Regions from separate parts of the Gracilibacillus xinjiangensis genome, predicted to be linked through region 2. Evidence: predicted binding sites of a transcription regulator. Region 2 holds the regulator's gene; the other holds the start of a gene.
What was found. Region 2 encodes CtsR, which represses protease genes until heat stress. Its sites were predicted from a motif close to ATGGTCAATAAAGGTCAAACA; they were not measured.
Positions count from the first base shown of each region.

Region 1: clpP (ATP-dependent Clp endopeptidase proteolytic subunit ClpP) is a predicted target of CtsR. The motif match lies at 1,678-1,698, and genes of this name have one in related genera.

Region 1 covers NZ_JBHSDT010000008.1:1,255,421-1,260,991, reverse strand. Annotated here, with positions in the region: gene whiA (DNA-binding protein WhiA) at 1-517, shown strand, start outside; gene ACFOY7_RS17720 (HPr family phosphocarrier protein) at 720-974, shown strand; gene clpP (ATP-dependent Clp endopeptidase proteolytic subunit ClpP) at 1,015-1,611, opposite strand; tRNA gene ACFOY7_RS17710 (tRNA-Arg) at 1,872-1,944, shown strand; gene ACFOY7_RS17705 (L-lactate dehydrogenase) at 2,519-3,481, shown strand; gene ACFOY7_RS17700 (glutaredoxin family protein) at 3,564-3,806, shown strand; gene ACFOY7_RS17695 (sugar-binding transcriptional regulator) at 3,939-4,967, shown strand; gene gap (type I glyceraldehyde-3-phosphate dehydrogenase) at 5,007-5,571, shown strand, end outside.
Region 2 covers NZ_JBHSDT010000009.1:67,516-73,086, reverse strand. Annotated here, with positions in the region: gene ACFOY7_RS18390 (GNAT family N-acetyltransferase) at 1-816, shown strand, start outside; gene ACFOY7_RS18385 (MgtC/SapB family protein) at 1,011-1,652, shown strand; gene ACFOY7_RS18380 (CtsR family transcriptional regulator) at 1,773-2,237, shown strand; gene ACFOY7_RS18375 (UvrB/UvrC motif-containing protein) at 2,250-2,792, shown strand; gene ACFOY7_RS18370 (protein arginine kinase) at 2,792-3,868, shown strand; gene clpC (ATP-dependent protease ATP-binding subunit ClpC) at 3,869-5,571, shown strand, end outside.

The sequences.
Region 1 (5,571 bases), on a different contig from region 2:
TTATCATTTGGAAATATATAATTTTTACGAAGAACATAATCAAGCATTATGTGATTTATTGAATGACTATAACCTTCATGCGCGAGTTTTAGAGCGGAAAAAAGGCTTTATTGCCTATATAAAAGAAGCGGAAAAAATTACAGAATACTTAAATTACATTGGTGCACATCAAGCATTGTTTAAGTTTGAGGATGTTCGAATTGTAAGGGATATGCGTAATTCTGTTAATCGCTTAGTAAATTGCGAGACGGCAAACTTAAATAAGACAATCGGTGCAGCATTTAGACAAGTAGAAAACATCCGATATATTCAAAAAACAGTTGGACTAGAAGCATTACCTGATAAATTACGGGAAATAGCGGAATTGAGAATGGAGCATCAAGATGTTTCACTAAAAGAGTTAGGTGAAATGGTATCAGGCAGTAAAATCAGTAAATCAGGCATTAATCATCGCTTGAAAAAAATCGATCAATTTGCCGAACAATTACGTAATGAGAATGTTACAACAAATAATTAAAAGCTTACTATAATCCTCGAAGAACAGGTTATCCTCTTCGGGGATTATTTTTAATAAGCATGAAACATCAAAAGAGCAGTCCGGGCTTGTTAAAGACAATTATATATGTATCGAATTTAAAAATCGTTTTTATTGGTAATAAATAAGGGGATAGTATAGTATTATAATTATGGTAACGCTTACAAAGAGAGGGGCTTTAAAGATGGTGGAAAAAAATGTCATTATTGACGTAGAACCAGGTTTGCAAGCACGTCCTGCAGCTCAATTTGTACAAAAAGCTAACAGTTATTCTTCAGAAATTTTTATTGAAAAAGATCAAAAAAGAATCAATGCAAAGAGTATCATGGGTTTGATGAGCTTAGCATTAGCGAGAGGAAATGAAATTAAGCTGATTGCAGATGGTCCAGATGATCAAGAGGCACTGGAAGACTTAGCAAGCTTTGTTGAAGGAACATAAAACAGCAAAAAACCCAGCCACTAAAAGCTGGGTTTTCCTATTAGTTTAAATCAGCCGGCTTCTTTTCCATTACTCTATCAATTAGGCCATATTCTTTTGCACGTTCAGCTGTCATGAAGTTATCACGATCCGTATCTTTTTCGATTACTTCAAGTGGTTGACCTGTACGATCTGCTAAAATTTGGTTTAATTTTTTACGCATTTCTATAATACGGTTAGCATGGATTTGAATATCAGATGCTTGACCTTGAGTTCCGCCCAATGGCTGGTGAATCATTACTTCACTGTTTGGTAAGGCAAAGCGTTTGCCGGGTTCACCAGCTGCAAGAAGGAAGGCACCCATAGATGCTGCCATACCAATACAGATTGTTGATACATTTGGTTTAATGAACTGCATTGTATCATATATTGCCATACCAGCAGTGATTGATCCACCTGGTGAATTGATGTATAATGAAATATCTTTATCAGGATCTTCTGCAGCTAAGAATAGAAGCTGTGCAACAATACTGTTAGATACATTATCGTCAATAGCACTGCCCAGCATAATGATTCTGTCTTTTAAAAGGCGAGAGTAAATGTCATAGGCACGCTCACCACGGTTTGTTTGTTCAATAACTGTAGGGATTAAATTCATAAAAAAAATTCCTCCTTATGTTGCTTCTAAATTTAATAAATCTTTAACTATTTTCATCATAACTTAATGGTCAAATAAGGTCAAAAGATTTGAACCGCATTATGAACAATTATGTATTATAACAACATCTTTCCCTTTTTTCCCATTGTTTAAACAACTGTCTTGAACAGTTTATGAATGCTCATCTAGAAAAATGCGAAATTTACCATTGAAAAGATTGGGTGTATTAGTTATAATAAAAAATGTCGCTATTTAAATATGCGCTCGTAGCTCAGGGGATAGAGCAATGGTTTCCGGTACCATGTGTCGGGGGTTCAAATCCCTCCGAGCGCGTACTCTTTATTTTATTCCACTACAAAAATCTGCTGTTTCATTATCCACTGTATCAAACCATCCATATCATATCGATTGGACTTTATCCTCTGGTTTCAAAACCCTTTTCCATCTCTCTTGACAAAATTTTGATTGAGATATCTGGATAGCAAGGATGATAGTGAGAGTATAAAGCCGACTTTCCGTTGAATGATTCATAATAAATTCCCCGAATTTTAAGGATTTAGCTTAAGTGTTAGCTTATATCTACTTTCTATTGATTACTAAAAAATGCCATGTTGGATCCAACATGGCATGGATAATTTATTGTAAATTATCCATTGAGACTACCTGGCTCTCAAATTCATAAAGCACCAAAACAAGTACAAAATAAAAATCTAGATAATCCAGAGAAAGAATGAATTTTGAATACCTCTAAAAAAATTGGTGTCATGATTATCAAATGGTTCATAGTATTGAATAGTTGCTCAACATTTCACAATATTATCATATATCTGCCTTTTATCACCAATAAAAATAGGATATAGTAAGAATATATTCAAATGTTCTTCAATAATGTTTAGGGGTGATTTTGATGGCTGGTAAGAAAACAAAGTTAAGAAAAGTCGTAATTATCGGAACTGGATTTGTCGGAACAAGTTATGCATATGCATTATTAAATCAAGGAGTAGTAAATGAGTTAGTACTAATTGATTTAGATCGTGAGAAAGCAGAAGGTGAAGCAAGGGACTTGAATCACGGCATGGCTTTTGGCAATCCGATGAGAATAAGAACTGGTGACTATGAAGAATGCCATAATGCTGACCTTGTAGTAATTACAGCCGGTGCAAATCAACGCCCTGGAGAAACAAGATTAGACTTAGTGTCAAAAAATGCACAAATCTTCAAAGGTATTATAAACAAAGTAATGGATGTTGATTTTCAAGGGATTTTCCTTGTGGCAACAAATCCAGTAGACATTCTTACACAACTTACAAAAGAAATTTCCGGCTTGCCGAAAGAGCGTGTTATCGGTTCTGGGACCATTCTGGATACAGCAAGATTCCGCTATTTATTAGGTGAACATTTTGAGGTGGATCCCAGAAATGTACATGCATATATAATGGGAGAGCATGGAGATTCAGAATTACCTGTTTGGAGTCATGTACAGATAGGCGGTGTACCATTAAGCAAGTATGCGGGTATTACTGATTTTGATCAGCATGAACAGATGAAAGCAATATTTGAAAATGTTCGTGATGCGGCTTACCATATTATTAAGCGAAAAGGAGCAACATATTACGGGATTGGTCTTGGGTTAGTTCGTTTAACACGAGCAGTTTTGAATAATGAAAATGCAATTGTGACAGTGTCTGCTTATCTGGAAGGCCAATATGGATTAGAGGATATATATATAGGCGTACCCGCAATTCTGAATGAGAATGGTGTCAGAGAAATTATTGAATTAAACTTAACTGACAAAGAACAGGAGCAATTGCGAGATTCTGCAAAAATACTTAAAGAAATGGTAGAAGCAGGTAGAGAAGCAATAAAATGATCATCTTTTTCAACCATAGAGAAAAATGTGAGGAGATGGTGTGAAAAATCATTGTCTCCTCATAATGGAAGAGGGTATTGAATTGACTGTAAAATTATATGGAAAAGAAAATTGCTCCATATGTACGGATGCAAAAATGATTTTAGAGCTATTGCAAACAGAGTACTTTTTCGAAATTGATGAAATAGATATATATGAAGATGATACGTTATTAGAGAAATATCATCTCATCATTCCGGTGATCGAAGTAGAGGGAGAAATTGCCGATTTTGGAAAAGTGGATTACGATAAAGTGGCGAATTTTCTGAAAACTAAAAATTATTGACTAAAATAGTTGAGAAATTATAAACACTTTGATAGAATCATTTATGGAAGTTGATTTTTTTTAGTCTATGTGGGACGATTTTTGACTAGGAGGGACAAATATTTCCCGGTATCGAAAAAGGAGCGTTTCCGATTGAAGGAATTACTGGATATTCAAGAAAAATTGTTCCCAGATATTTTAGATGTCATGCAAAAAAGATATAAAATATTGCAATACATACAACGGATGCAGCCAATTGGACGCAGAAGTTTATCCGATAATCTTCAAATGAAAGAGCGTGTTATTCGATCAGAAACAGAATTTTTGAATAAACACGGCTTTATTGCAGTGACATCAAAAGGGATGCAAGTTACGGAAGAAGGAAATGCGGTCATTGAGAAATTAGCTGAGTTCATGAATGGAATTTCTGAATTTCGTGTTTTAGAATCACAGATTAAGGATAAATTACAATTGGAACAAGTATTTATCGTTGCGGGGAATAGTGATGAACAACCCTCTGTTAAAGAAGAATTAGGGAAAGCATGTGTACAGTTCCTTAATACTATATTAACTTCCAATCAAACGATAGCTGTTACAGGTGGTACATCGATGGCAGAAGTGGCTAATCAGATGAAACCATTATTACATGCACCAAAATGTACGTTTGTCCCTGCACGTGGCGGCTTAGGGGAACAGGTGGAAAACCAGGCTAACACGATTTGTGCACAAATGGCGAAGAAAGCAAACGGCAATTATCGTATGCTTTATGTTCCGGATCCGCTAAGTGAGGATTCATATCACTCTATAATCGAAGAACCGACAATTAAAGAGATCTTAGAAATGGTTCACGATGCAAAAGTTGTTCTTCATAGTATTGGTGATGCCTTCACAATGGCTAAGAGACGTAAAGCATCAGATAGCGTAATAGAAAAGTTAAGGTCAGGCAATGCTGTTAGTGAAGCTTTTGGCTATTATCTGGACGAACAAGGGGAAGTTGTTTATAAAGTTCGTACTGTTGGTATACAAATTGAAGAGTTGAAGCAAGCACAGTATGTTATTGCTGTTGCTGGTGGTAAATCAAAAGCAAAAGCGATCCAGTCATATTTTAAGCAAGGAAAAAGTAATGTGCTTATTACAGATGAGGCAGCAGCGAAAGAGTTGTTAAAGGGAATTTCCCTTTAAATATAAAAAATTAAGTACAACCTTAAGGAGGATATTAGCATGGCAGTAAAAGTAGGTATTAATGGTTTTGGCCGTATTGGTCGTAATGTTTTTCGTCAAGCTTTAAAAAATAATGAGGTGGAAGTAGTAGCAGTTAATGATTTAACTGATGCGAACATGCTTGCACACTTGTTAAAATATGATTCTGTTCACGGCAAACTTGAAGAGGAAGTTTCTGTAAAAGGTGACGCTCTTGTAGTTGGCGGTAAAGAGATTAAAGTACTATCTGATCGTGACCCGGCTAACTTACCATGGGGTGATTTAGGTGTGGAAATCGTAGTTGAATCTACTGGATTCTTCACTAAACGTGAAGCTGCGGCTAAACACTTAGATGCTGGTGCGAAAAAAGTAATCATCTCTGCTCCTGCATCTAATGAAGACATTACGGTTGTAATGGGTGTTAACGAAGATAAATATGATCCAGCAAATCATCATGTAATCTCTAATGCATCTTGTACAACAAACTGTTTAGCTCCATATGCGAAAGTGTTAAATGATACATTTGGTTTAAAACGCGGTATGATGACAACTATTCACTCATACACTAACGATCAGCAAATCTTAG
Region 2 (5,571 bases):
GTTCCCTTTTATCGTAAATATGGCTATGAGCTTGTCTTTAACTATAGAGACTACGAGATTCCGATAAAGCAATTTCAAAAGAACTGGAATGCACTTGGGCATGTTAAAAGAATTGAGGCAGATTACAACATACTAGAAAGTATATATATAGATTATATCAAAAGTTTTAATGGTGGAATAATAAGAGATACAGATTGGTGGAAACAAAGAGTAGTTAAAAAGGAGATGGTCATAGCAGTAGGCTATGATCAGGATAATAAACCTGACAGCTATATTCTTTATCATGTAAAGGATCGCGTTCTATATGTGGAAGAGATTGCCTACCGCTCCTTAAACAGCTTAAAACTCGTTCTTGAATTTATAGGAAACCATGATTCAATGGTAGAGAAAGTTAAAATGAAAGTACCTGACGAAGATTTTATCCCCTGCTTATTTGATGAGCCCCGTTTTGAACAGATTGTAAAAAAATACTTTATGGCACGAATTGTAGATGTTCCTGAGTTCCTAAAGAACTATCAATTTATAAGTATTCATTCTTCTGATTCTATTTCTCTGATTATAGAGGATGAATTTATCCCTGACAATAACGGGACTTATATTATTCAAGATGAAAAGGTTACATGTTTAGACCATGAGCTAACAGACACAAGAAATGTTATTTGCTGTTCGGTACAACAGCTTACTCAGATGCTGTTAGGTTATAAAAGGCCATTAGAATTAGAAAGATTGGCCTTAATTAAAGGCAGCTATAACGCAATTGAAAAATTTGATAAAATGATACCAATTAAACATACTTATTTTCCTGATTTTTTTTAGTCGCTTTTAAAAGAAGTGGCTTTTTTTGTCCCTAAAAAAAGATTTAGTAAAGGGGAAAGAATTCCACCTCCAAAAGTAATAAAAATAGAAATATATTCGTGTAATTTAGGGTATATATGAATATAACTTGGAGGTGTAGTCATTTGTTAGAAGATATCTTTGATTTAGAATTCATTGAATCAATCACAAAATTAATGATTGCATTAACTTTGTCTGGACTAATTGGCTTGGAAAGAGAGTTGAACCGCCATTCAGCAGGCTTTCGAACACATATATTAGTAGGTATTAGTGCATGCCTAATGATGCTTTTATCTATTAATGGATTTGAGCAATTTATTGAGACTTATAATAACGTTCAATTTGACCCTGCAAGAATTCCGTCATATGTTATCTCAGGGATTGGTTTCTTAGGTGCGGGTACAATTATTGTCAATGGCCGGACAATTCGAGGGTTAACAACAGCTGCCTCGATATGGGCGGTAGCAGGGCTGGGATTAATTATTGGAATCGGGATGTATAAAGAAGCAATCATCACAACTATTATCATCTTAATTAGCTTGGTCTTGCTTAATAAACTAGAGAAGATAATTCATAGAAAAAATCACCAAATTGTTTTTGAGATTAAACTTTCCGAAGATAAAAATACTTCAGAGTTTCTTGAACAAATTCAATCTTTTTCCCTCGAGATTCGAGAATTGGATATAACTAAAGATCAAAGCGGTTATCGCAAGATTAAAATGTATTTAGATGTTACCCACAAGAAAAAAGGGATAAGCCTTCATGAGTGGCTATTAGAACAGGAAAATGTCGAGAAAATTAAAATGAGGTTCCATTGATGTTTTTAAATGGATTATCTAGGTAATAATATTAAAGAACAATATAGTTGCAACAAATAAAACATCCGATATAATAAAAGTATAGTCAAATATAGTCAAAGTCAGATTGGGTGAGTGAAAATGCGAAATATTTCAGATATCATTGAGGAATATTTGAAAGATGTGATGCAAAGTAATCAAAAGAGAATTATCGAAATAAAACGCAGTGAAATTGCTGATCGTTTTGAATGTGTACCTTCTCAAATTAACTATGTAATAAATACAAGGTTTACATTAGAAAAAGGATATCTAGTTGAGAGTAAACGAGGTGGCGGTGGATACATTCGTATTAGCAGAGTCACTAATAAAGATAAAGCAAAATTAATTGATGAAATTATTGTTATGATTCAACCAAAAGTATCACAGCAAAAAGCAGTCAATATCTTAGAAAGGTTGCTAGAAGAAGAATTAATTACAAAAAGAGAAGCAAAATTGATGTTAGCAGCATTGGATAGAGATACATTGTCCTTTCAGTTGCCATTAAGGGATGAGATAAGAGCAAGAGTTATGTCAGCAATGTTACATTCATTAAAGTACCACATTTAGGAGGTGGGTTACGTGGAATGTCAGGAATGCAAACAAAATCCGGCAACACTTCACTTCGCACAAGTAACAAATGGTGAAAAACGGGAAATACACGTTTGCCACCAATGCGCAAAGGAAAAAGGTTATGTAACCACAGACGATGAGTCATATTCTTTGCACAACTTACTTTCAGGTTTGTTTAACTTTGACCCAGAAAAGTTACACCACTCTACCCATAACAAACCTGCTGCTCGGCAAATGGAATGTGAAAAATGCGGAATGACTTATCAGGAATTTGCGCAAGTCGGCAAATTTGGTTGTGCATCATGCTACCAGACATTTTCGGAGCACTTAAATCCGATTTTCAGAAGAGTGCATAGTGGTAATACAGCACATCATGGAAAAGTACCAAAACGTGTAGGAAAAGATATCTCTGCACGCAGAAAAGTGAAAGAATTAAGGTGGAAGTTACAGCAGCTGATCGCAGAGGAGGAATTTGAAGAGGCTGCTAAAATTAGGGACCAGATTAAAGAGATGGAGAAAACTCTCAATCAAAGTGGAGAGGGGGATGTTTAATGGGATTGGAACAATTTATTAATGAGGCAATTAGTCCGTGGTTAAAGGAAGATGGACCAGATAGTGATATTGTAATGAGCAGCAGAATAAGATTAGCAAGAAACTTTGAACAATCTCCCTTCCCAATAATTGCAAATCAGGAACATTTAGATGGAATTCTATATTTCTTAGAAAAAGAATTTAACCAAAAATCTTTTGCAAACTATGAACAATTAGAATTTGTCAGGATGGCGGACTTAAAACCAATTGAAAAGCAAGTTTTAGTAGAAAAACACCTAATAAGTCCTCATTTGGCTGATAAATCCACATACGGTGCCGCGTTAATCTCTAAAAATGAACAGGTTTCGATAATGATTAATGAAGAAGACCATATTCGGATGCAATTGTATTTCCCGGGTTTTCAGTTGGAAAGAGCGTTAGAAGAAGCTTTTCATATTGATGATTGGTTAGAAGAAAAAATCGACTATGCGTTTGATGAAGAGCGGGGATACTTAACCAGTTGCCCAACAAATGTCGGCACAGGTCTAAGGGCCTCAGTAATGATTCATCTACCAGCTCTAGCGATGACCAGGAAACTAAATAGAATGATACCAGCGATTAATCAGTTAGGCCTTGTTGTTCGAGGGATTTATGGTGAAGGCAGTGAAGCATTAGGAAATATTTTTCAAATATCAAACCAGGTAACACTAGGGAGATCCGAACAGGATACGATCGAGGATTTGACAAGTGTTGTAGAGAAATTAATCGAACAAGAACGACAGGCACGGACATTATTACGTCAACAATCAGAACTAGAGTTAGAAGATCGAATATTCCGTTCATATGGAATTTTAGAACATAGTCGTATTATTGAATCAAAGGAAACAGCCAAATGTTTATCTGACGTACGGCTTGGTATTGACCTGGAATATATTCATCATATACCGAAATCTATTTTAAATGAATTAATGGTTTTGACACAGCCAGCGTTCTTGCAGCAATACGCTAGGCGAATGCTTACACCGCATGAAAGAGATGTTTTTAGAGCATCGTTAATTAGGGAACGCTTTACGCTAGAGCAAAGGGAGGAATATTAAATGATGTTTGGTCGATTTACAGAAAGAGCACAAAAAGTATTGGCATTATCTCAAGAAGAAGCTGTTAGGTTGGGGCATAATAATATTGGAACAGAACATATTTTGTTAGGGCTTGTTAACGAGGGTGAAGGTATTGCTGCAAAAGCATTACATGCAATTGGTCTGGGTGCCGAGAAGATTCGCGAAGAAGTAGAATCATTAATTGGTAAAGGCAATCAAGTTTCTCAAACGATCCATTATACACCCAGAGCGAAAAAAGTAATTGAATTATCGATGGATGAAGCAAGAAAACTTGGTCATTCTTATGTGGGAACAGAGCATATTCTATTAGGTTTGATTCGTGAAGGTGAAGGCGTTGCGGCACGTGTATTAAATAACCTTGGTGTAAGCTTAAATAAAGCGCGTCAGCAAGTATTGCAGCTGTTAGGAAGTACGGAGAATAACAATTCTAATGGAAGAAGCAATAATCAGAATAATAGTGCGACAACACCTACATTAGACTCTTTAGCACGAGACTTAACCGCAATAGCAAAAGAAGGAAATATAGATCCGGTCATTGGCCGCAGTAAAGAAATAGAACGTGTGATACAAGTATTAAGCCGCAGAACGAAAAATAACCCTGTTTTAATTGGGGAGCCGGGTGTTGGGAAAACAGCTGTAGCGGAAGGTTTGGCCCAACAAATCGTGCAAAATGAAGTTCCTGAGATCCTTCGTGACAAACGTGTTATGACATTAGATATGGGGACAGTAGTAGCTGGAACGAAATATCGTGGTGAGTTTGAAGACCGTTTGAAAAAAGTAATGGAGGAAATTCGCCAAGCGAACAATGTTATTTTGTTCATTGATGAGTTGCATACGTTAATTGGTGCTGGTGGAGCAGAAGGTGCCATTGATGCCTCAAATATATTAAAACCATCACTTGCTCGCGGTGAATTACAATGTATTGGTGCAACCACATTAGATGAATACCGTAAGTATATTGAAAAAGATGCAGCACTGGAGCGTAGATTCCAGCCAATTCAAGTCGATGAGCCAACAGTAGAAGAATCGATCCAGATTTTAAAAGGATTAAGAGATCGATATGAAGCGCATCACCGTGTCACGATTACGGATGAAGCAATTGAAGCTGCTGCCAGATTATCTGACCGTTATATTACTGACCGGTTTTTACCAGATAAAGCAATTGATTTAATAGACGAGGCGGGATCGAAAGTACGCCTGCGTTCTTATACTACACCGCCTAACTTAAAAGAATTGGAACAAAGATTAGAAGAAGTGAAAAAAGAAAAAGATGCAGCTGTACAAAGTCAGGAATTCGAAAAAGCAGCAGCATTACGCGATAATGAGCAGCAGTTAAGGAAAGAACTTGAGGATACTGAATCGAAATGGAAAGAAAAACAAGGGCAAGAAAATTCAGCAGTTGGGGTAGAAGACATTGCTAGTGTTGTTTCCATTTGGACCGGAGTCCCAGTGTCTGCTATCACCAAAGACGAAAGTGCCAGACTACTTCACATGGAAGAAATCTTACACAACCGTTTAATTGGGCAAGAGGAAGCTGTTAAAGCTGTATCGAAAGCTATTCGAAGAGCAAGAGCTGGCTTAAAAGATCCGAAACGTCCAATAGGTTCATTTATCTTCTTAGGTCCAACAGGGGTTGGTAAGACAGAACTAGCCAGAGCATTGGCGGAATCCATGTTCGGTGA